DNA from 4 places in the Pseudocitrobacter cyperus genome. Region 1 is predicted to be linked to each of the others. Evidence: predicted binding sites of a transcription regulator. Region 1 holds the regulator's gene; each other region holds the start of a gene.

Region 1 (5,926 bases):
TGCTGGTTTTCAGTGCGGCAGCCAGTACCGGCTGCGCAATAAAACGTTCCCACAGACGATCCTGTTTACGACGGCAGAACCATTTTGACCAGGTGGCCAGTGGAATAAAGGTGGATTCACCGATGTTGTCGCAGATAACCGGCACCACTTCCGATTCGCTGATGCGGTGGCAAAGAATATTGGCTGGCTTCAGCGTCATGGTCACGATGTGGTTTTCATTGATGTACTTCTTCAGCGCGCGCAGGAGCTGACGCAGCACAACCAGATCTTCTTCGTAACGACATTCCTGAGCGAACTGTTTTAAGGTGATCGACGGTTTACCGTCGAAGTCGCTGATCACGTCATAGACATAACCCACCCCGCAGTCAGTCTCAACGGTACCGTAATAGCGCGGGATCCCGCTCCAGTCTTTCAGGTGGCGATTGAGATGGGCGTAATAACCCAGTTCACGTTTGATCTCTTTATCGCCGCCGTCATCATCGTTGTAGACGATCTTAATGCAACGTTGGGCATCATCCGGATGCGCATAACATTTACGATGTCTTCCGGTGCCCAGGGGGTTTTGATCCGATAACTTTAACATGACGCGCTCCTGGAATTATTTGCTGACAATTAACCAGTATCGACATCAAACTTAAATGAAACATAAACGAACCCTGTTAAGGTTTTCTTAAGGTTAGTCCTGGATTGAAAAGAGCACAAATTGTACAGGGACAATAAAAAAACGCCGAATGGCGTTTTGAAGGTGTGGAGTTCGTTGTGAAGGGCAGACAGGGCGAAGCCGCCATCTGCTATTCTGAGGAGAGTTACTTAATCTTCATCAAAGCCGGATTCAAACAGTGCGATAACTGCGGCCAGCGCTTCGACTTCCTGCGGCCCGGTTGCTTCAACTTCAATCTGACGGCCTTTAGCGGAATCCAGCATAAGCAGGGCAATCACGCTGTTGGCCTCCGCCTCTGTGCCTTCGTCGTTGCGTAATAGCACTTCCGCATCGAAATTCTGCATCAGTTCAAACAGCTTCATCGCTGGCCGGGCATGCATGCCCAGCCGGTTGGTGATTTCAACGGTTTGCTTTACGGTCATGATTTACGTTTTTCCAGCGTCCGGTGACGAGACTGCACGTTCTTACCGCGAGAGCGGAAGTAGTCAGCCAGTTGCTCGGCGACATACACCGAACGGTGTTTACCGCCGGTGCAGCCAATCGCCACGGTCAGATAGCTACGGTTATTGGTTTCCAGCATAGGTAACCATAGCTCAAGATAGCTGCGGGTCTGGTAGATAAAGTTATGAACTTCCGTGTGACGGTCAAGGAAGGCCGCTACAGGTTTATCCAGGCCGGTCATTGGACGCAGTTTAGGATCCCAGTGCGGGTTCGGCAGGAAGCGCACGTCGAAAACATAGTCCGCATCGATAGGGATGCCGTGCTTAAAGCCGAAGGATTCAAACACCATCGTCAGCTCGCGTTCACGTTTACCCAGCAGGCGAGTACGCAGCATCTCTGCCAGTTCATGCACCGACATCTCGGAGGTATCGACGATGAGATCCGCGCGTGAGCGCAGAGGCTCGAGCAGGTCGCTCTCTTTGTCGATGGCGCTTTCAAGCGACAGATTTTTGCTGGAAAGCGGGTGCAGACGGCGCGTGTCGCTGTAACGACGGATCAGCGTATTGCGATCGGCATCGAGGAACAGCAACTGTGGAGAAAATGCGTCCGGCAGATTTTCCATCGCTTTTTCGAAGATTTCCGGCGACTCCGGCATGTTACGCACGTCGATACTGACGGCGGCGGAGATCTCCCGGTCGGCAAGCGTATTCGCAAGCTCAGGCAACAGGACCACCGGCAGGTTATCTACGCAATAGAAACCCATATCTTCCAGCGCCCGTAAGGCCACGGATTTACCCGAGCCTGAGCGGCCGCTGACGATCATCAGTACCATGTACCGTTTCTCCTCAGTACGAACTCATTTTCCTTACGCTTCATCACTGTTTTCCGTTTCGGTGATGATTTGATAGAGCTCTTCGTCACTCTGCGCCGAGCGCAGGCGGCGGCAGATGGTTTTATCCGCCAGACGTTTCGCCACCAGTGAAAGCGTGTGTAAGTGCGTTTTGGTCTGGTCAGCAGGCACCAGCAACGCAAACAGCAGGTCAACCGGCTGATTGTCGATGGCATCGAACGCAATCGGCGTTTCAAGCTGCACGAATACCCCTACGGCGCGAAGAGTGTCTTCTTCCAGCTTGCCGTGTGGGATCGCGATACCGTTGCCAATCCCGGTACTCCCCATCTTTTCGCGGGTGAGAATCGCTTCAAACACCACCTGCGGAGGCAGACCTAACTGTTTCGCCGCCAGTTCACTGATGATTTCCAGCGCCCGTTTTTTACTCTGGCAGTGAACAGCACTGCGGGTACATTCCTGGTTAAGCACATTGCTCAGTTGTAGAGCCGAATCGTTATTTATCATAATTTCACCTAAGCATCGCCCGACACTTTACCGGCATCGGGCGGCTGCCCGGACAATTAGTGTTGTTTCAGTTTATCTTTATGTTTATTTAACTGCCGCGCCAGTTTGTCGATCAACAGATCAATCGCGGCATACATGTCTTGCCCTTCCGCGCTGGCATGAAGTTCGCCCCCGTTAACATGCAGGGTCGCATCCGAGATGTGCGTCACTTTCTCCACTTTTAACACAATATAGACCTGATTGATCCTCTCAAAATACTGTTCCAGCTTCGCGAATTTCGTGTTGAGGAAATCGCGCAGGGCTTCAGTGATTTCGACGTTGTGTCCAGTGATGTTGAGCTGCATAGTGTCTTCCTTATCAGTTGAGTCAGACCAGTTGTTTACGCTGGTTAGACGGCGGAATGGATAAAGACTCTCGGTACTTCGCAACGGTTCGCCGGGCCACCATGATACCTTGATCGGAGAGCATAGAGGTCAGCTTACTGTCGCTCAGTGGTTTCGCGGGATTTTCCGCGGCAATCAATTTCTTCACCAGCGCGCGAATCGCCGTGGATGAGGCTTCACCGCCACCCTCGGTATTCACATGGCTTGAGAAGAAATACTTAAGCTCAAAAATGCCGCGTGGGCTATGCAAATACTTCTGCGTAGTCACGCGTGAAATCGTGGACTCGTGCATCTCGACGGTCTGGGCGATATCCGCCAGCACCATCGGTTTCATATACTCTTCGCCGGACTCAAAAAACGCCTGCTGCTGCTCTACGATGCAGCGGCTGACGCGCAGCAACGTGTCGTTGCGGCTCTCAAGGCTTTTAATCAGCCACTTCGCATCCTGCAGATTACTGCGGATAAACTGGCTGTCGGCATCGTTACGGACGTTGTTGCACATCCCGGCGTAGTGCTGGTTAATCTGCAAACGGGGAATGCTGTCGGCGTTGAGTTCCACCACCCAGCGCCCGCTGACTTTGCGCACCAGTACATCAGGGATCACATACTCTGGCTCGCCGGTCTGGATCGACTGACCCGGACGCGGATCCAGTGACTGGATGAGATCGACCGCTTCTTTCAGCACGTCCTCTTTCAGACGCGTGACGCGCATTAACGATCGGAAATCGTGATTGGCAAGCAGATCGAGGTGGTCGCTGATGATCAGGCGGGCTTCGGTGAGGCGGGGAGTCTCTTTGGCAAACTGGGATAGCTGAATAAGCAGGCAATCGCGGAGATCGCGGGCGGCAACGCCAACCGGGTCAAATCGCTGGATCCGTTTAAGCACCGCTTCGACTTCATCCAGGCCGATTTCGTCGTTGCCCATGCTTTCGCGAATATCTTCCAGCGGGACGGTCAGATAACCCGTATCGTCAACGGCGTCAACGATGGAGGTGGCAATTGCCCGGTCAGTATCGGTGAACGGCGTCAGCTCGACCTGCCACATCAGGTAATCCTGAAGTGACTGGGTGGTTTCCCCCTGATAGACCGGCAGTTCGTCATCCTGGTAATCTGCGCCGGTGCCTGAGGGCGTTCCGGCGGTGTAGATTTCATCCCAACTGGCATCCAGTGGCAGCTCTTCCGGCATATCTTTCTGTTCGAGCGCGTCGGCGCTATCTAACGTTTCGTTATCCGGCGTCTCTTTAGCGTCGATTTCTTCATGAAGATCGGTTTGCTCAAGCAGGGGATTACTCTCCAGCGCTTGCTGAAGTTCCTGCTGAAGTTCCAGCGTAGACAACTGCAACAGGCGAATAGCTTGCTGTAGCTGCGGCGTCATGGCGAGCTGTTGGCTGAGCCTTAATTGCAAACCTTGCTTCATATTCAGTGCGATAATCTCCGGCTAACCTCTCTCAACCTTCTACCCTATCAGAGTCTGAAGTCTTCCCCAAGATACACACGTTTAACATGTTCGTCTTGTAAGATCTCTGTCGGGGTACCGTGGGCGATCAGTTGCCCCTGGCTGACGATATACGCACGCTCACACACCGCCAGCGTTTCACGAACGTTGTGGTCAGTGATTAACACGCCGAGACCGCTGTCGCGCAGGTGTTCAATGATGTGTTTGATATCAATAACGGAGATCGGGTCAACGCCGGCAAACGGTTCATCAAGCAGGATGAATTTCGGATTTGCGGCCAGCGCGCGGGCGATCTCTACGCGGCGGCGTTCGCCCCCGGAGAGCGATTGACCCATGTTGTCGCGCAGGTGTTCGATGTGGAACTCTTCCATCAGCTCGTTGCAGCGGTCTTCCCGCTGCTCGCTGGTGAGGTCGTCGCGAATTTGCAGCACCGCCATCAGGTTGTCGTAGACGCTCAGACGACGGAAAATGGACGCTTCCTGCGGCAGATAGCCAATCCCGCGGCGCGCACGGGCGTGCAGCGGCAGCAGGCTGATGTCTTCGTCATCAATAATGATATTGCCCGCATCGCGCGGCACGATACCGACCACCATGTAGAAGGTGGTGGTTTTACCCGCGCCGTTCGGCCCAAGCAGGCCCACAATCTCACCGGAATTGACGGTCAGACTGACATCCTCTACCACGCGGCGGCCTTTGTAGGCTTTAGCCAGGTTCTTTGCAATTAATGTCGCCATAACGAATTAGTTACTCTTCTTCTGTGCCGGAGCCTGGTTTTTGTTTTTGTCCTGCAACTGGGACGGAACCAGAACGGTCGTTACGCGTTTACCTTTTTCGCTAAACGCCTGCATTTTCTGTTCTTTAACCAGGTAAGTGATTTTGTCGCCCTTGATGTTGCTGTCGACCTGTTCAAGATAGGCATTACCGGTCAGCACCACGAAATCGCTTTGCAGTTCATAGTGCATCTTTGCCGCGTGGCCTTTTACCGGCTTGCCGTTATCCTGCATCTGGTAGAAGGTCGCCGGATTACCGTAGCCGTCGATCACTTCTTTGCCTTTTTCGCCGCCAGGGCGCGTCACTACCACTTTATCGGCGTTAATTTTGATACTGCCCTGAGTCACAATAACGTTGCCGGTAAAGGTGACGATATTGCCCTGCATATCCAGCGACTGCTGATCGGATTCGATATGAATCGGCTGGTCGGTATCACCCGTCAGCGCCAGTGCTGGCAGGCTGGCTGCCAACAGTGAGCCCGCGATCGCCAGTTTAAGGCTGAGTTTGTTTGTTCTGAATTTCATAAGAGGTTCTAACCTTTTCAATCAGCTCGGCGTTCTTGCTGCGTAAATTGCCGCGCATTTTCAGGCCGCTGGAATTAAATGTCGTTCCGTATAACGTCACCAAATCGTCTGAAGAAACATCCTGAGTAATCAGGTTGATTTGGGCATTATCCGTCGTAATTTTGCGCAATTGCGCATCAGGGGTCAGCGCATTCACTTCAACGTGACCGTAAAGGTACAGCATGCGATCGTTTGTCAGCTTCGCTTTATCGGCTTTGATCGACCAGGTTGGCACTTTATCGGTGTCAAAAGTGGTCAGTCGCGGCTGGGTAAACCACGAAATAGCCTCGTCGGAAA
Region 2 (5,926 bases), on a different contig from region 1:
CTGGCGTTTGTGCCGGAGTGGGAAAGCTACCCGGAAACCGCCGCCGTGCGCGAACAAAACTGGCCGCTGCTGGCGCGAGCCATCGAACGGGGTATTAATGCGCCTCAGGCGTCCTCGTGCGGTCGATTATTTGACGCGGTGGCCTGTGCACTGGGCTGTGCGCCGCTCACTCTCAGCTATGAAGGTGAGGCAGCCTGTCGGCTGGAGGCGCTGGCAAGCACCTGTCCAGGCGTGGCGCATCCGTTGCAGAGCGAGACGTTCGACCTTGCATCGTTCTGGCCCCAGTGGCTGGCGTGGCAGGCAAGTCCGGCGGAAAAAGCGTGGGCATTTCATGATGCGCTGGCGCAGGGGCTGGGCGGTATGCTGCGTCGCGAGGCAGATGCGCGCGGAATCTCGACGCTGGCGTTTGGCGGTGGCGTGCTGCATAACGCTCTGCTGCGTGCGCGGTTGCAGCATCATCTGGCTGATTTTACTCTGCTTTTCCCGCACACTTTACCCGCAGGCGATGGGGCGATTGCGTTCGGGCAGGCGGTGGTGGCGGCAGCCCGACGATAATGCGCGCATAGACACAAAAAAAAGCCCCGGTAGACCGGGGCAAAATCAGACGCGATACTTCCGTGTATCTGAGGTTAGAACTCTGCAAATGAGCGAGCTAAGGTTAAGTTCAGCAGTGGCAAAGCAATCAGTTCGGTAATAACTTCAGCAAACTAAAGGCCTCTTTCATCCTCTCTTCACTGACTACAAAAGCGCGGAGTTGCTGGCTTTCATCATAGCCCTGGGCAAGCATCCCCTGTGCGCTGGTGGCGATACTCCAGTTCAAATCCTGACGGCGCGTTTCTCCCGCCAGATGCAGCGGCAGATCCGGCGTTTTTACTTTGACCAGCATATGCGGCAGCTTCAGCTCGCCGCTCTGACCGAGCAGGTTTTTCGCAAGGCACATCGCGCTCAGCAGAATCGGTTGCAGGAACGGCAGCACTGTACCGTTAATCTCCGCGCAGTCGCCCAGCGCGTAGATATCCGGGTTACTGGTCTGCATCGCGCTGTTTACCTTCACGCCGCGGTTGATTTCTACTCCTGCATGACGCGCCAGAGCCGTCTCCGGGCGTAAACCGGTTGCCGCAACCACAGCATCGACTTCGACCTGACGATGGCGATCAAAGTGCGCCACAATGCCGGACGGTGTTTGCTCCAGTGATTGCAGTTGCGTTTTCAGCAGCAAATGCACACCCATATCGGTCAGGCGGTGTTGCAGGCGGCTACTCACTTCTGGCGGCATTAATGAGGCGAGGATGCAGGCGGAGTTATCCACCACCGTCACCGCTTTGCCTGCGCGGTTGAAGTCCATTGCCAGTTCGCTGCCAATCAGGCCGCCGCCGATAATCAGTACGCGCCGGGCATCGCGCAGGGTACTTTGTGCGGCGCCAAATTCCTGCTGGCTGTTGAGGGTCAGCATCAGCTCTTTTCCGGGCACTGGCGGTACAATGGTCGATGCCCCGGTTGCCAGCACCAGTTTGTCGTAATGCCACTCTTTGTCCTGACTTTTCACCACCCTGGCTTGTGCGTCGATGCCGCTCACCCAGGTTTGTGGAAAGAGGTTCAGATTGTACTGCTCGGCAAACTCGCCCGCGGTTTGCAGGGTCAGGTCGGCGGCGCTTTGCCCCCGGCTGACCACGTGGCTGAGATCGGGCTTGTTGTACTCATCAATGCTATCGGCCGCGATCAAGGTCAGCGGTACGGCAGCGTCCTGTTTGCGAATGTTTTTCACCAGTTGACGGGCCGCGAAGCCCGACCCGATGATCACGATACCGTTATTCATTTTGCCTCCGTCGCCAGCACGTCAAAGACGTCTTTACCCAGTGAACATTCCGGACACAGGAAGTTGTCGGGTACGTCGCTCCACGGTGTGCCTGGCTGCACATCCTGGTTCGGTTCGCCTTTGGCGGGGTCGTAGATCCACTGGCACACGCTGCATTGCATGCTTGGGCCGAGGTCAGCGGCGGCACAGGCGCATTCTTCCTGCGCGGTTGTCGCTTTAGCGCTCACGTCTGGCAGCGGGGTCAGCGCCCATTGACGGGCAATTTCACGGCCGTGTTCGCGGCAAATCTCCAGTGCGTCGAAGTCCGGACGCCATTTCGCTTTCAGGCTCAGGGACATCTCAAAACCGGCATCCTGCAGGCGGGTGGAGAGGCGGTCAACCGCGCCGCCGCTCCAGCCGTGCGAGCCAAAGGCGCTGGCGCGTTTGTTACGGAAACGCAGGCCGGTTATCTCTTCCACCAGACCGGCGATTTTCGGCATCATCACGTTGTTCATGGTGGAGGTACCGACCAGCACGCCTTTAGAGCGGAAGACGTTGGTCAGGATCTCGTTTTTATCGCTGCGGGCGACATTAAAGATTTTCACCGCCACGCGGGGGTCAACTTCGTTGATGCCCTGGGCTATCGCGTCAGCCATCATGCGGGTGTTATTGGACATGGTGTCGTAGAAAATGGTGATGCGATCTTCCTGGTAATCTGCCGCCCATTTCAGATACAACTCAACAATCTGGGTTGGGTTGTCACGCCATACCACACCGTGAGAGGTGGCAATCATGTCTACCGGCAGGTTGAAGCCGAGGATTTCGGTGATTTTTGGCGTTACCAGGCGGCTAAACGGCGTCAGTATATTGGCGTAGTAGCGCTGGCACTGTTCAAACAGCTCGGTCTGATCGACTTCGTCGTTGAACAGGTGTTCGTCGCAGTAGTGCTGGCCAAAGGCGTCGTTACTGAACAGCACTGCGTCACCGGTCATGTAGGTCATCATGCTATCCGGCCAGTGCAGCATCGGCGTTTCCACGAAAATAAGTTGTTTACCGTTGCCGATATCCAGGCTGTCGCCGGTTTTTACCGTATGGAAATTCCACTCCGGGTGGTGGTGGTGGCCATTGATAGAATCAATCGCGTTGGTGGTGCAGTAAATCGGCGTGTTCGGGATGTAAGACATCAGCTCGGTCAGCGCCCCTGCGTGATCTTCTTCCGCGTGGTTAATAATGATGTAGTCGATATCGTTCAGGTCGATTTCGCTGCGCAGGTTCTGTACAAATTCACGGCTGAATTTGTGGTCAACGGTGTCGATCAGGACATTTTTACCTTCACGGATCAGATAGCTGTTGTAGCTGCTGCCGCGCAGCGTTTTGTATTCGGTTCCGTGGAAATCACGTACTTCCCAGTCACGTTGGCCAACCCAATGAATGTTATTTTTAACCAGAATAGACATAGCAACCTCAATCAAATGCAGTGTTTTTAAAAAAGATGTTTTGCTTATTGCAGGTTGCGTGCCAACTTTTTAACTTATTGTTTTTAATGTATTTTAAGTTTTTGTGCGTGTTTTGTTTGTCAAAATGACTATTCTTAATGCGGTCAATATGACAATATTTATTGTCAAAAAGACAATGAGGTAGCGATGAGTTTCTCGGTCGAGGTACTGGCGGGTATCGCCATTCAACTGCAAAGCGGAGTCGGGCATCAGAACCGTTTTCAGCGTTTAATCACCACGCTGCGTCAGGTGCTGGAGTGCGATGCCTCTGCGCTGCTGCGCTATGACGCGCGGCAATTTATTCCACTGGCTATCGACGGGCTGGCGCAGGACGTGTTGGGTCGCCGTTTCACCCTGGAGGGCCACCCGCGGCTGGAAGCGATTGCGCGTGCCGGGGATGTGGTGCGCTTCCCGGCGGACAGCGACTTGCCCGATCCTTATGATGGTTTAATTCCGGGTCAGGAGAGCCTGAAAGTGCATGCCTGCGTCGGCCTGCCGCTGTTTGCCGGGCAGAATCTGATTGGCGCGCTAACCCTTGATGCGATGGAGCCGCAGCAGTTTGATGTGTTCAGCGATGAAGAGTTGCGGCTGATATCTGCGCTGGCCGCCGGGGCGCTCAGCAATGCACTGCTGATTGAGCAACTGGAAAGCCAGAATATGCTTCCGGGTTCCCCCGCCGCTTTCGAACCGGTGGCGAATACCGATATGGTTGGCCTGTCGCCAAATATGATGCAGTTGAAAAAAGAGATTGAGATTGTCGCGGCATCCGATCTCAACGTGCTGATAAGCGGTGAAACGGGTACCGGGAAAGAGCTGGTGGCGAAAGCTATTCACGAAGGCTCGCCACGCGCGGCCAACCCACTGGTTTATCTGAACTGTGCTGCGTTGCCGGAAAGCGTGGCGGAAAGTGAACTCTTTGGCCACGTGAAAGGGGCGTTTACCGGGGCAATCAGCAACCGTAGCGGTAAGTTTGAAATGGCCGATAACGGCACGCTGTTCCTCGATGAAATTGGCGAACTGTCGCTGGCGTTGCAGGCCAAACTACTGCGCGTGTTGCAGTATGGCGATATTCAGCGCGTCGGTGACGACCGTAGCCTGCGGGTCGATGTGCGCGTACTGGCGGCAACCAACCGCGACCTGCGCGAAGAGGTGCTCGCCGGGCGTTTTCGTGCTGACCTGTTCCATCGTCTGAGCGTCTTTCCGCTTTCGGTGCCACCGCTACGGGAGCGCGGCGATGATGTGGTGCTGCTGGCGGGCTATTTTTGCGAACAGTGCCGACTGCGGCTGGGGCTGTCGCGGGTGATTTTAAGCAGCGGGGCGCGGGGGCATCTGTTGAACTACGGCTGGCCGGGTAACGTGCGCGAGCTGGAACATGCCGTGCACCGTGCGGTAGTGCTGGCGCGCGCAACCCGCAGCGGTGGCGAAGTGATTCTCGAAGCGCAGCATTTCGCTTTTGAAGAGAGCGCGGTTGCGACAGCTTCGGAAAGTGACACACCTGCATTGCCCGAGTGCCGTAACCTGCGGGACGCGACCGAGCATTTTCAGCGTGAGATGATCCGTCGCGCGCTGGCGCAGAATAATCACAACTGGGCGGCGAGCGCGCGAGCGCTGGAAACAGACGTCGCCAACCTGCATCGGCTGGCGAAACGTCTGGGGATGAAGGATTAAAGGATCCCGGCCTGATAGAAGTTTTGCAGGTTAATCGCGCCGACCAGTTGGCCGTTGTCATCCACGACCGGGGCCGCGCTAATCTTTTTCTTCATCAGTTGCTCTTTGGCGTCGATGGCGCGGCTTTGCGCGTTCAGCGTGGTGCCGTTAGTCGTCATCGCGCTGCTGACGTTATCCGCCAGCGTGCCGCCGCCGACCAGCCAGCGACGCAGGTCGCCGTCGGTAAAGACGCCTTTCACCTGCAACTGCTCATCACACACGGCGACCAGCCCCAGGCCGGTACGGCTCAGTTCCAGCATCGCGTCCATAATGCTGGCGTGAATGCTCACCTGCGGTACGTCCGCGTCGCGGCGCATCAGGTGGTGCACTTTATTCAGCAGCCGCGCGCCCAGCGCGCCAGCCGGGTGCGAACGGGCGAAATCTTCTTCATTAAATCCACGCGCCTGCATGACGGCGATGGCCAGCGCATCGCCCATCATCAGTGTGTTGACGGTGCTGGAAGTGGGGGCCAGTCGCATCGGGCAGGCTTCGCGTTCAACGGAGATGTCGAGCACGGCTTTCGCCGCTAACCCTAACGGCGAGTGGGACTTCCCGGTCATCGCCAGCAGCACGACAGATTTCTCTTCCAGGCGCGGGATGATCAGATCAAGTTCTTTCGCGCCGCCGGAGTAGGAGATAAACAGCATCACATCCTGGCTTTCAACCATGCCGAGGTCGCCGTGCAGGGCTTCCGCCGGATGGACGAAGAAAGCGGGTGTACCGGTGCTGGCGAAGGTGGCGGCGAGTTTTTTACCGATATGGCCTGATTTGCCGATGCCGGAAACAATCAGTTTGCCTTTGCAGTTAATGATGGCTTCGGCGGCTTTCACAAAGTCGTCGCCCAGCCTGTCCGGCAGCCGGCTGGCTTCCTGTAGTTCCAGCATCAGCGCCTGACGACCTGCGGCTAACAAAGAATTACTCATAATGA
Region 3 (5,926 bases), on a different contig from region 1:
GCTTTTGGCCTCGAAGATCGCCAGTCGGCGCTGTTTGCCGCCGACGCTGCCGATACCGGGGCGAAGAATATGCGCGTAGCGCGAATCGATGCCCGCTTTGACCCCACTATCTATATCGCTATCGGAATGGCTAATCTCCTGGCGATTGGCGGCGGGAGCTGGATGGTCATGCAGGGAACGCTGACGCTCGGCCAGTTGACCAGCTTCGTGATGTATCTCGGCTTAATGATTTGGCCAATGCTGGCGCTGGCGTGGATGTTTAACATTGTCGAGCGCGGCAGCGCCGCCTACAGCCGTATTCGCGCGACGCTGATGGAAGCGCCGGTGGTCAATGATGGCAGTGAACCGGTGCCGGAAGGGCGCGGTACGCTGACGGTGGCCATTGACCAGTTCCACTATCCGCAAACGGAAAAACCAACCCTGACGAAAGTGCATTTCAGCCTGCAACCGGGGCAGATGCTCGGGATCTGCGGCCCGACGGGCTCCGGTAAATCGACGATTCTGTCGCTCATTCAGCGTCACTTTGACGTTGAGCAAGGTGAAATTGATTTCCACGGCATGGCATTACCGACGCTGCAACTGGATGCCTGGCGCAGTCGACTGGCGGTCGTCAGCCAGACTCCGTTCCTTTTTTCCGATACGGTCGCGAGTAATATTGCACTGGGTCGCCCCGGCGCAACCCAGGAAGAGATTGAGCATGTTGCGCGTCTTGCCAGCGTCCATGAGGATATTCTGCGCCTGCCACAGGGTTACGACACCGAAGTGGGGGAGCGCGGCGTGATGCTTTCCGGCGGGCAAAAACAGCGTATCTCGATTGCCCGCGCGCTACTGCTGAACGCAGAAATCTTAATTCTCGACGATGCGTTATCGGCGGTTGATGGCCGTACCGAGCATCAAATTCTGTATAACCTGCGTCAGTGGGGAGAGGGGCGCACGGTGATCATCAGCGCGCATCGCCTTTCGGCCCTGACGGAAGCCAGCGAGATCATCGTGATGCAGCACGGGCATATCTGCCAGCGCGGGCAGCATGAACAACTGGCGGCGCAACCTGGCTGGTATCGCGATATGTATCGCTACCAGCAACTGGAAGCCGCGCTGGACGATGCTCCGGAAGAGACGTTATCGGAGGCGAGCAATGCGTAATTTTGCTCAACTGTGGCCGACGTTAAAGCGCCTGCTGGCCTATGGCTCGCCGTGGCGAAAACCGCTCTCTGTCGCCGTGGTGATGCTATGGATTGCCGCAGCGGCGGAAGTGAGCGGCCCGGTGCTTATCAGCTACTTTATCGACAATATGGTGGCGAAACATACGCTGCCGCTCGGCACCGTTGCCGGGCTTGCGGCGGCCTATATCGGCCTGCAATTGCTGGCGGCCACGTTGCACTATAACCAGTCGCTGCTCTTTAACCGGGCTGCGGTGGGCGTCGTTCAGCAGTTGCGTAGCGACGTGATGGATGCCGCTCTGCGCCAACCGTTGAGTGAATTTGATACCCAGCCGGTGGGGCAACTGATTTCTCGCGTCACCAACGATACAGAAGTGATCCGCGATCTCTATGTGACGGTGGTCGCCACTGTGCTGCGCAGCGCCGCCCTGATTGGGGCGATGCTGGTGGCGATGTTCAGCCTCGACTGGCGTATGGCGTTAGTCGCGGTATGTATTTTCCCGGCGGTGCTGACGGTCATGGTGATTTACCAGCGCTACAGCACGCCGATTGTACGCCGGGTGCGGACTTACCTGGCAGATATTAATGATGGCTTCAATGAAGTCATTAACGGGATGAGCGTGATCCAGCAGTTCCGCCAGCAGGCGCGCTTCGGTGAGCGCATCGGCGAGGTAAGCCGTCAGCACTATCAGGCGCGCATGCAGACTCTGCGCCTGGATGGTTTCCTGCTGCGTCCGCTGCTGAGTCTCTTCTCGTCGCTGGTGCTGTGCGGGTTGCTGATGCTGTTTGGTTTTACTTCTGTCGGCACGATTGAAGTGGGCGTACTGTATGCGTTTATCAGCTATCTGGGGCGTCTGAACGAACCGCTGATTGAACTCACCACGCAGCAGTCGATGCTGCAACAGGCAGTGGTCGCGGGTGAGCGCGTCTTCGAGTTGATGGACAGGCCGCGCCAGAATTACGGCGACGATTCGCGCCCGCTGGAAAGCGGAGACATCGATATTGATAACGTCTCTTTCGCCTATCGCGATGACCGGATGGTATTGCAGGATATCTCTTTGTCGATCCCGGCGCGCAGCTTCGTGGCGCTGGTGGGACATACGGGGAGCGGGAAAAGTACGCTCGCCAGCCTGTTGATGGGGTATTACCCGCCCAATTCAGGGGAGATCCGCCTGGGGGGACGTCCGCTCGCCAGCCTAAGTCATCTGGCGCTGCGCCAGGGCGTGGCGATGGTGCAGCAGGATCCGGTGGTTCTGGCCGACTCCTTCTTCGCCAACGTTACGCTGGGGCGTGATATCAGCGAAGCGCAGGTGTGGCAGGCGCTGGAAACCGTGCAACTGGCGGAGCTGGCGCGCAGCCTCAGTGAGGGCATCTATACCCGGCTGGGCGAGCAGGGAAATAATCTCTCTGTCGGGCAGAAACAGCTCCTGGCGCTGGCGCGCGTGCTGGTTGATACACCCCAGGTACTCATCCTCGATGAAGCAACGGCGAATATCGACTCCGGCACCGAGCAGGCAATTCAGCAGGCACTGGCTGCCGTGCGGGAACACACCACACTTGTGGTGATCGCTCACCGACTTTCGACGATTGTCGACGCGGACACCATTATGGTGCTGCATCGTGGGCAGGCGGTGGAGCAAGGTTCCCATCAGCAACTACTGGAAGCGAAAGGCCGTTACTGGCAGATGTATCAGCTTCAACTGGCTGGCGAGGAGTTAGCCGCCAGCGCGCAGGACGAAACGCTTACCGCCTGATGCACTTTTTTTAAGCAATTTGCTAACAGACGCACCAGCGTGTGCAATTCCCCAACGCATCATGCACCCGCATGGTGCGTTTTTGTTTCATTTGCCCGGCAAATGTTTTGTCGCATGTCTTAAATGGCCATTTCTGGCGCATTTCTCATTTCTGGCACGTCCCTTGCTTTATCTATCTCGTGTAGCAGCAGCCATTACCGAATTCTGACTGGAGGGGATCTATGAAGCTGGTTACCGTGGTGATCAAACCATTCAAACTCGAAGACGTCCGCGAAGCGTTGTCTTCAATTGGTATTCAGGGACTGACCGTGACGGAAGTAAAAGGCTTTGGTCGTCAGAAGGGTCATGCCGAGCTGTACCGTGGCGCGGAGTACAGCGTTAACTTCCTGCCAAAAGTAAAAATTGATGTCGCCATTGCCGACGACCAGCTTGATGAAGTGGTGGATGTGGTGAGCAAAGCGGCTTACACCGGAAAAATTGGCGACGGTAAGATTTTTGTCGCCGAGCTGCAACGCGTGATTCGCATTCGTACCGGCGAAGCCGACGAAGCGGCACTGTAATTCCTGGCGCACAGTGATAGGGATCGAGAAAATGAAAATAGCAAAATTGAAAACCGGTTTGGCGGCTCTGGCGCTGTTGCCGGGCCTGGTGATGGCGGCTCCGGCGACGATCGATAAAGCCGACAACGCCTTTATGATGATCTGTACTGCGCTGGTGCTGTTTATGACCATTCCGGGAATTGCCCTGTTTTACGGTGGCCTGATTCGCGGTAAAAACGTCCTTTCTATGTTGACGCAGGTGGCGGTCACGTTTGCGCTGGTCTGCGTGTTATGGGTGGTATACGGCTACACGCTGGCCTTCGGTACCGGCGGCAGCTTTTTCGGCAACTTCGACTGGGTGATGCTTAAAGGCATCGCGCTGACCGCGCCGATGGGCACTTTCTATCAGTACATTCACGTTGCCTTCCAGGGCTCGTTTGCCTGCATCACCGTGGGGCTTATTGTCGGCGCGCTGGCGGAACGTATTCGCTTCTCCGCGGTGCTGATTTTTGTGGTTATCTGGCTGACGCTCTCTTACATCCCGATTGCGCATATGGTGTGGGGCGGGGGGCTGCTGGGTTCCCACGGCGCACTGGACTTCGCGGGCGGTACGGTTGTGCATATCAACGCGGCGGTCGCAGGCCTGGTGGGTGCTTACCTGATTGGCAAACGCGTCGGTTTTGGCAAAGAGGCGTTCAAACCGCATAACCTGCCGATGGTGTTTATTGGTACCGCTATCCTTTACTTTGGCTGGTTCGGTTTCAACGCGGGTTCCGCCAGTGCGGCGAACGAAATTGCCGGTCTGGCCTTCGTGAACACCGTTGTGGCGACCGCGGCAGCGATTCTGGGCTGGGTATTCGGTGAGTGGGCGCTGCGTGGTAAACCGTCTCTGCTGGGGGCGTGTTCCGGGGCGATTGCCGGCCTGGTGGGGATTACCCCGGCGTGTGGCTTTATCGGTGTCGGTGGTGCGTTGATCCTCGGTATCGTTGCGGGTCTGGCTGGCCTGTGGGGCGTCACGATACTGAAGCGCTGGCTGCGTGTTGATGACCCGTGTGATGTCTTCGGCGTTCACGGTGTGTGCGGCATCGTTGGCTGTATCCTGACGGGTATCTTCGCTTCCACCTCCTTTGGCGGTGTGGGGTATGCAGAAGGCGTCACGATGGGCCATCAGGTGCTGGTGCAGCTCGAAAGTATCGCCATCACCATCGTCTGGTCGGGCATTGTGGCGTTCGTGGGCTACAAAGTGGCTGACCTGACCGTTGGCCTGCGTGTACCGGAAGAGCAAGAGCGCGAAGGGCTGGACGTCAACAGCCACGGCGAAAACGCTTACAACGCATAATCACTCTCTTCTCTCCCTGCGCCAGCAGGGAGAGATAATTTCCATCTTCAGCCCCTTTCTGCGCATCATCAATCACTCATCGTCTTCCCTGTATTGTTAACATAGGCCAATATATTGCGGTTTTTTATTGGGAGTAAGTTGTGATGAAGAAGATGTTGGCTGTTGTATTAATTGGCGCTGCTGCAAGTCTGTTAACTGCCTGCTCAAGCGATTATATTATGTCCACCAAAAGTGGCGAGATGATTGTAACGCAGGGAAAACCGGAGATTGATAAAGATACCGGAATGACCCGCTATAAGGATGTGCAGGGCACTGAACGCCAGATTAATACCAGTGATGTAGTGCAGATGATCGAGAAAGATTAATACCTTGCAAGCCGGGTAAGCGTAAGCGCTACCCGGCAATTCCCTTCACTACCCGCGATTGCGCATTACCCCTTCCTGCACCGTCGAGGCCACCAACACGCCATCCTGCGAATAGAACTCGCCGCGTACAAACCCGCGCGCGCTGGAGGCTGACGTGCTCTCTACACTGTAAAGCAGCCATTCGTTCAGATTAAACGGGCGGTGGAACCACATCGAGTGATCAATCGTTGCAACCTGCATCCCTTTTTCCAGGAAGCCGACGCCGTGCGGCTGAAGGGCAACGGGCAGGAAATTGAGATCTGACGCGTAGCCCAGCAGATTCTGATGCACGCGTAAATCATCCGGCACCGTACCGTTAGCGCGCAACCAGACCTGACGCTTCGGTTCGGCAACATGCCCTTTCAATGGGTTATGAAATTCGACCGGGCGAATTTCCAGCGGTCGTTCACAGAGAAACTTATCTTTCAGCACCTGCGGCAGCAGATGCTCCAGCGAACGAGCGATCTCTGTTTCGGACGACAAGCTTTCTGGCGCGGGCGCATCCGGCATCGTTTTCTGATGCTCGTAGCCCTGCTCCGGCGCCTGGAACGACGCAGTCATATAGAAAATCGGTTTGCCGTTTTGAATGGCTGATACGCGGCGGGCGCTGAAGCTGTTGCCATCGCGCAGCACTTCAACGTCATACACAATCGGCTTCAGGCTGTCGCCCGGCCGCAGGAAGTAGCTGTGGAATGAATGAATCAGGCGCTCAGTGGGAACCGTTTCCTTG
Region 4 (5,926 bases), on a different contig from region 1:
TAGAGCATTTTCGCCTCCTTTCTCGCCGTGGAAAATTAACTGTAGCGGGAAAGGAGGGGTTTGACTATGACGCTTATGGTTACGGCCTGCTAATCATCACAAAAAATCATGCCACTGCCGCCAGCATCTCTTTCTTACGCTGGCTAATGCGCTTAACCAGTATCACCGAGACCACCGCGCCGCAGAACTTTGCGGATAATTGTGACAAAGCTCTCTTATGCAGTAACCCTGCATTTAAAAGGGGGGATAAAAATGTGCTTACCGTGATGTGAAGGCAAAAAAAAAACCTGCCATCGCTGGCAGGTTTTTATGCGTTAAAGAGGAGGATTACTCTTCTTTCGCACCGCGCATTGCGCGTTTACGGTCGTTCTCGGTCAGGTGACGTTTACGGATACGGACAGAAGTTGGGGTAACTTCTACCAGTTCGTCGTCATCGATGAACTCAAGAGCCTGTTCCAGCGTCATTTTAACCGGCGGAACCAGAACCGTTGCTTCGTCTGTACCAGACGCACGCATGTTGGTCAGTTTCTTACCGGTCAGGCAGTTTACTGTCAGGTCGTTAGAACGGCTGTGAATACCGATGATCTGGCCTTCATAAACCTCAGCACCGTGACCCAGGAACAGCTTACCGCGATCCTGCAGGCTGAACAGTGCGAACGCAACCGCTTTACCCTGGCCATTGGAGATCAGAACGCCGTTCTGGCGCTGACCAACATCACCCGGACGAATATCGTCGTAGTGGCTGAAGGTGGAGTACAGCAGACCGGTACCGGAAGTCATGGTCATGAACTCTGAACGGAAGCCGATCAGACCACGGCTTGGGATCACGTAGTCGAGACGTACGCGGCCTTTGCCATCTGGATTCATGTTTTTCAGGTCGCCTTTACGCTCACCCAGAGCCTGCATCACAGAACCCTGATGTTGTTCTTCAACGTCCAGCGTGACGTTTTCGAACGGCTCTTGTTTACGGCCATCGATTTCGCGGAAGATAACTTTCGGACGGGAAACCGCCATTTCGAAACCTTCACGACGCATGTTTTCGATAAGAACAGACAGGTGCAGTTCACCACGGCCAGAAACGCGGAATGCGTCAGCATCCGGCGTTTCTTCTACGCGCAGCGCCACGTTGTGTACCAGTTCTTTGTTCAGACGATCAAGGATCTGGCGAGACGTGACGTATTTACCTTCTTTACCGCAGAACGGCGAGGTGTTTACGCAGAAGAACATAGAAACGGTCGGTTCATCGACGGACAGGGCTGGCAGCGCTTCCACATTTTGCGTGTCGCAAATGGTGTCAGAGATGTTCAGCTCACCCAGACCGGTGATAGCGATGATGTCGCCTGCTTCGGCGATGTCACTGTCAATACGCTCCAGGCCCAGGTGGGTCAGAACTTTACCGACTTTACCGTTACGGGTTTTGCCTTCGCTGTCGATGATGGTCACTTGCTGGTTCGGTTTGATTTTACCGCGTTTGATACGGCCGATACCGATAACGCCAACATAGCTGTTGTAGTCCAACTGGGAGATCTGCATCTGCAGAGGGCCGTCGAGATCGACGTCCGGCGCAGGAACATGGTCAACAATCGCCTGATACAGCGGGGTCATGTCTTCAGCCATGTCTTCGTGATCCAGACCTGCGATACCGTTCAGCGCAGAAGCGTACACGATAGGGAAGTCCAGTTGTTCGTCGGTCGCGTCGAGGTTAACGAACAGGTCGAAGACCTGATCAACAACCCAGTCAGGACGCGCGCCAGGGCGGTCAACTTTGTTGATAACAACAATAGGTTTCAGGCCATAGGCAAAGGCTTTTTTGGTCACGAAGCGCGTCTGCGGCATCGGGCCGTCAAATGCGTCAACAACCAGCAGCACGGAGTCTACCATGGACATTACACGTTCAACTTCACCACCGAAGTCGGCGTGCCCTGGGGTATCAACGATGTTGATGCGGTAGTCATTCCATTTGATAGCGGTGTTTTTCGCGAGGATGGTAATCCCACGCTCTTTCTCCAAATCGTTGGAGTCCATCACACGCTCTTGAGTTTCAGCACGTGCATCAAACGTACCGGATTGCTGCAGCAGCTTATCGACCAGGGTAGTTTTACCATGGTCAACGTGCGCGATGATGGCGATGTTACGCAAATTTTCGATCACAACTTTGCCTCGGGCATTAGAAATAGCGCGTTATTGTACACGGATTAATCGCAGTACAAAACAGGATCACAAACATCCTCCGCAAACAAGTATTGCAGAGTTCCTTTGTGATCGCTTTCACGGAGCGAAAAAAGGGCACCTTAACGCAAATTGCACCAATATGGTGCTCTATGTTCACATATAAGCACTATACTGGTGCAATGACACCATCGTGGTGCAGCCCTTTTGCACTATGATGCGCATCATACCGCCTTTTGGGGGCAATTTAAAAGTTGGCACAGATTTCGCTTTATAAATTTCAGGGCAACAACGCCACTTTTAAGAAGTGTTTGAAGACCTCGTTACCACGACGACAATGACAAATCCGGGAGATGTAAAGTATGTCCGCTGAACACGTTTTGACGATGCTGAATGAGCACGAAGTGAAGTTTGTCGATCTGCGCTTCACCGATACCAAAGGTAAAGAACAGCACGTCACTATCCCTTCCCATCAGGTTAATGCCGAATTTTTTGAAGAAGGCAAAATGTTTGACGGCTCCTCTATCGGCGGCTGGAAAGGCATTAACGAATCTGACATGGTTCTGATGCCGGACGCATCTACCGCACTCATTGACCCGTTCTACGAAGAACCAACACTGATCATCCGCTGCGATATCCTGGAACCAGGCACTCTGCAGGGCTATGACCGTGACCCGCGTTCCATCGCGAAACGCGCTGAAGAATACCTGCGCTCCACAGGCATCGCAGACACCGTTCTGTTCGGGCCAGAGCCAGAATTCTTCCTGTTCGACGACATCCGCTTCGGCGCATCCATTTCCGGTTCTCATGTTGCTATCGACGATATCGAAGGTGCATGGAACTCCTCCACCAAATACGAAGGTGGTAACAAAGGTCACCGTCCGGGCGTTAAAGGCGGTTACTTCCCGGTTCCGCCGGTTGATTCCTCTCAGGACATCCGTTCAACCATGTGTATGATCATGGAAGAAATGGGCCTGGTTGTTGAAGCTCACCACCACGAAGTGGCAACTGCAGGTCAGAACGAAATCGCCACCCGCTTCAACACCATGACCAAAAAAGCGGACGAAATTCAGATCTACAAATATGTGGTTCATAACGTTGCGCACCGTTTCGGTAAAACCGCGACCTTCATGCCAAAACCGATGTTTGGCGATAACGGTTCCGGTATGCACTGCCACATGTCTCTGTCCAAGAACGGCGTAAACCTGTTCTCTGGCGACAAATACGCGGGTCTGTCTGAACAGGCACTGCACTACATCGGCGGCGTTATCAAACACGCGAAAGCAATCAACGCCCTGGCAAACCCAACCACCAACTCCTACAAGCGTCTGGTTCCGGGTTATGAAGCACCGGTTATGCTGGCTTACTCTGCCCGTAACCGTTCTGCCTCTATCCGTATTCCGGTTGTCACCAGCCCGAAAGCGCGTCGTATCGAAGTGCGCTTCCCGGATCCGGCGGCTAACCCGTACCTGTGCTTCGCAGCGCTGCTGATGGCTGGCCTTGACGGTATCAAGAACAAAATCCATCCGGGCGAAGCGATGGACAAAAACCTGTATGACCTGCCGCCGGAAGAAGCGAAAGAGATCCCACAGGTTGCAGGCTCTCTGGAAGAAGCACTGAAAGAACTGGATCTGGATCGCGAGTTCCTGAAAGCCGGTGGTGTGTTCACTGACGAATCCATCGACGCTTACATCGCGCTGCGCCGTGAAGAAGATGACCGTGTGCGTATGACTCCGCACCCGGTAGAGTTTGAGCTGTACTACAGCGTTTAATCACTACAGCGTTTAATAAGTAGTCATTCTCAGCACATTACCTGCCGCTTTGCGGCGGCAAGTATGATGCAGAGTAAGTTGTTGCCGTGGAACTTTTAGCCCATCTCTGGATGGGCTTTTTTCTCCACAAAAACGCGTAGTTAGCGCCTTTTTCCCGTCCATCCAGCTATAATGCACTAAAACAGTGCAATCAAAGGAGACTGCTAAATGGCAACCGGCGCGCTGCCCGATGCTGGGCAGATCCTCAATTCTTTAATTAATAGCATTCTGCTGGTCGATGACGACCTGGCGGTGCATTACGCCAATCCAGCGGCACAACAGTTGCTGGCGCAAAGCTCACGAAAACTCTTTGGTACCCCATTACCGGAGCTGCTGAGCTATTTTTCGCTCAATATTGGTTTGATGCAGGAGAGCCTGCAAACCGGCCAGGGCTTCACAGACAACGAAGTGACGCTGGTGATCGACGGACGCTCTCATATCCTCTCTCTGACCGCTCAAAGGCTTCCTGACGGCTTTATTCTGCTTGAGATGGCGCCGATGGATAACCAACGCCGTCTGAGTCAGGAGCAGCTCCAGCATGCTCAGCAAATTGCCGCGCGTGATTTAGTCCGTGGGCTGGCCCACGAGATTAAAAATCCATTGGGTGGCTTGCGCGGTGCAGCACAACTGTTAAGCAGGGCACTGCCCGACCCTTCGCTCACCGAATACACAAAAATGATCATTGAGCAGGCCGATCGCCTGCGTAATCTGGTAGACCGCTTGCTGGGGCCGCAACAGCCGGGGATGCACATAACCGAAAGCATTCACAAAGTGGCCGAGCGCGTCTTTTCGCTGGTATCAATGGAGTTGCCGGACAATGTTCGCCTGGTGCGCGATTATGATCCCAGCTTGCCGGAACTGCCGCACGATCCCGACCAGATTGAGCAGGTTTTATTGAATATTGTGCGCAATGCATTACAGGCGTTGGGGCCAGAAGGCGGCGAGATTATTCTGCGCACCCGCACCGCCTTCCAGTTGACGCTCCATGGTGAACGCTATCGTCTGGCGGCGCGCATTGACGTTGAAGATAACGGGCCGGGCATTCCGTCTCATTTACAAGACACGCTGTTCTATCCGATGGTAAGTGGCCGCGAAGGCGGCACCGGGTTGGGTCTATCCATCGCCCGTAGCCTGATCGATCAGCATTCCGGCAAAATTGAATTTACCAGTTGGCCAGGCCATACCGAGTTCTCGGTTTACCTGCCAATTCGAAAATAAGGTGTGTTTATGCAACGAGGGATAGTCTGGGTCGTAGATGACGATAGCTCCATCCGTTGGGTGCTTGAACGCGCACTCACCGGGGCTGGCTTAAGCTGTACGACATTCGAAAGCGGCAACGAAGTGCTGGACGCGCTCACCACCAAAACACCGGACGTGCTGCTTTCCGATATCCGCATGCCCGGAATGGATGGTCTCGCGCTGTTAAAACAGATTAAACAGCGTCATCCGATGCTTCCGGTCATCATAATGACGGCCCATTCCGATCTGGATGCCGCCGTCAGCGCGTACCAGCAGGGCGCATTTGATTACCTGCCAAAGCCGTTTGATATTGATGAAGCCGTGGCGCTGGTTGAACGCGCCATCAGCCATTATCAGGAACAGCAGCAGCCGCGTGACGTCCCGGCTTTCGGGCCAACTGCCGATATTATTGGCGAAGCGCCAGCCATGCAGGATGTGTTTCGCATTATCGGTCGCCTCTCCCGGTCATCAATAAGCGTACTCATTAATGGCGAATCCGGGACGGGTAAAGAGCTGGTTGCGCATGCCCTGCATCGCCACAGCCCGCGCGCCAAAGCGCCATTTATCGCCCTTAATATGGCGGCTATTCCAAAAGATTTGATTGAGTCAGAGCTTTTTGGCCACGAGAAAGGGGCATTTACCGGTGCTAACACCGTGCGTCAGGGGCGTTTTGAGCAGGCGGACGGCGGCACACTGTTTCTTGATGA

What was found. The regulator sigma-54, encoded in region 1, starts transcription at its own class of promoters, with help from an activator protein. The targets are predictions, from matches to a motif close to GTTGGCACANNTTTCGCTNT.
Region 2: norV (anaerobic nitric oxide reductase flavorubredoxin) is a predicted target of sigma-54. The motif match lies at 3,299-3,318, and genes of this name have one in related genera.
Region 3: glnK (P-II family nitrogen regulator) is a predicted target of sigma-54. The motif match lies at 3,065-3,084, and genes of this name have one in related genera.
Region 4: glnA (glutamate--ammonia ligase) is a predicted target of sigma-54. The motif match lies at 2,423-2,442, and genes of this name have one in related genera.

The regions. Positions count from the first base shown of each region.
Region 1 is NZ_JAYMYY010000002.1:500,611-506,536, reverse strand. Features, by position in the region: gene yrbL (PhoP regulatory network protein YrbL) at 1-583, opposite strand, end outside; gene npr (PTS phosphocarrier protein NPr) at 811-1,083, opposite strand; gene rapZ (RNase adapter RapZ) at 1,080-1,934, opposite strand; gene ptsN (PTS IIA-like nitrogen regulatory protein PtsN) at 1,968-2,456, opposite strand; gene hpf (ribosome hibernation promoting factor) at 2,513-2,800, opposite strand; gene rpoN (RNA polymerase factor sigma-54) at 2,823-4,256, opposite strand; gene lptB (LPS export ABC transporter ATP-binding protein) at 4,304-5,029, opposite strand; gene lptA (lipopolysaccharide ABC transporter substrate-binding protein LptA) at 5,036-5,590, opposite strand; gene lptC (LPS export ABC transporter periplasmic protein LptC) at 5,559-5,926, opposite strand, start outside.
Region 2 is NZ_JAYMYY010000003.1:302,917-308,842, forward strand. Features, by position in the region: gene hypF (carbamoyltransferase HypF) at 1-555, shown strand, start outside; gene norW (NADH:flavorubredoxin reductase NorW) at 683-1,816, opposite strand; gene norV (anaerobic nitric oxide reductase flavorubredoxin) at 1,813-3,252, opposite strand; gene norR (nitric oxide reductase transcriptional regulator NorR) at 3,439-4,959, shown strand; gene gutQ (arabinose-5-phosphate isomerase GutQ) at 4,956-5,921, opposite strand; gene srlR (glucitol operon DNA-binding transcriptional repressor SrlR) at 5,914-5,926, opposite strand, start outside.
Region 3 is NZ_JAYMYY010000001.1:1,588,673-1,594,598, reverse strand. Features, by position in the region: gene VSR74_RS07775 (SmdA family multidrug ABC transporter permease/ATP-binding protein) at 1-1,143, shown strand, start outside; gene VSR74_RS07770 (SmdB family multidrug efflux ABC transporter permease/ATP-binding protein) at 1,136-2,914, shown strand; gene glnK (P-II family nitrogen regulator) at 3,136-3,474, shown strand; gene amtB (ammonium transporter AmtB) at 3,506-4,792, shown strand; gene VSR74_RS07755 (YgdI/YgdR family lipoprotein) at 4,936-5,157, shown strand; gene tesB (acyl-CoA thioesterase II) at 5,206-5,926, opposite strand, start outside.
Region 4 is NZ_JAYMYY010000011.1:81,356-87,281, forward strand. Features, by position in the region: gene yihX (glucose-1-phosphatase) at 1-8, opposite strand, end outside; partial or broken gene VSR74_RS22105 (MFS transporter) at 107-187, opposite strand; gene typA (ribosome-dependent GTPase TypA) at 328-2,151, opposite strand; gene glnA (glutamate--ammonia ligase) at 2,532-3,941, shown strand; gene glnL (nitrogen regulation protein NR(II)) at 4,149-5,198, shown strand; gene glnG (nitrogen regulation protein NR(I)) at 5,208-5,926, shown strand, end outside.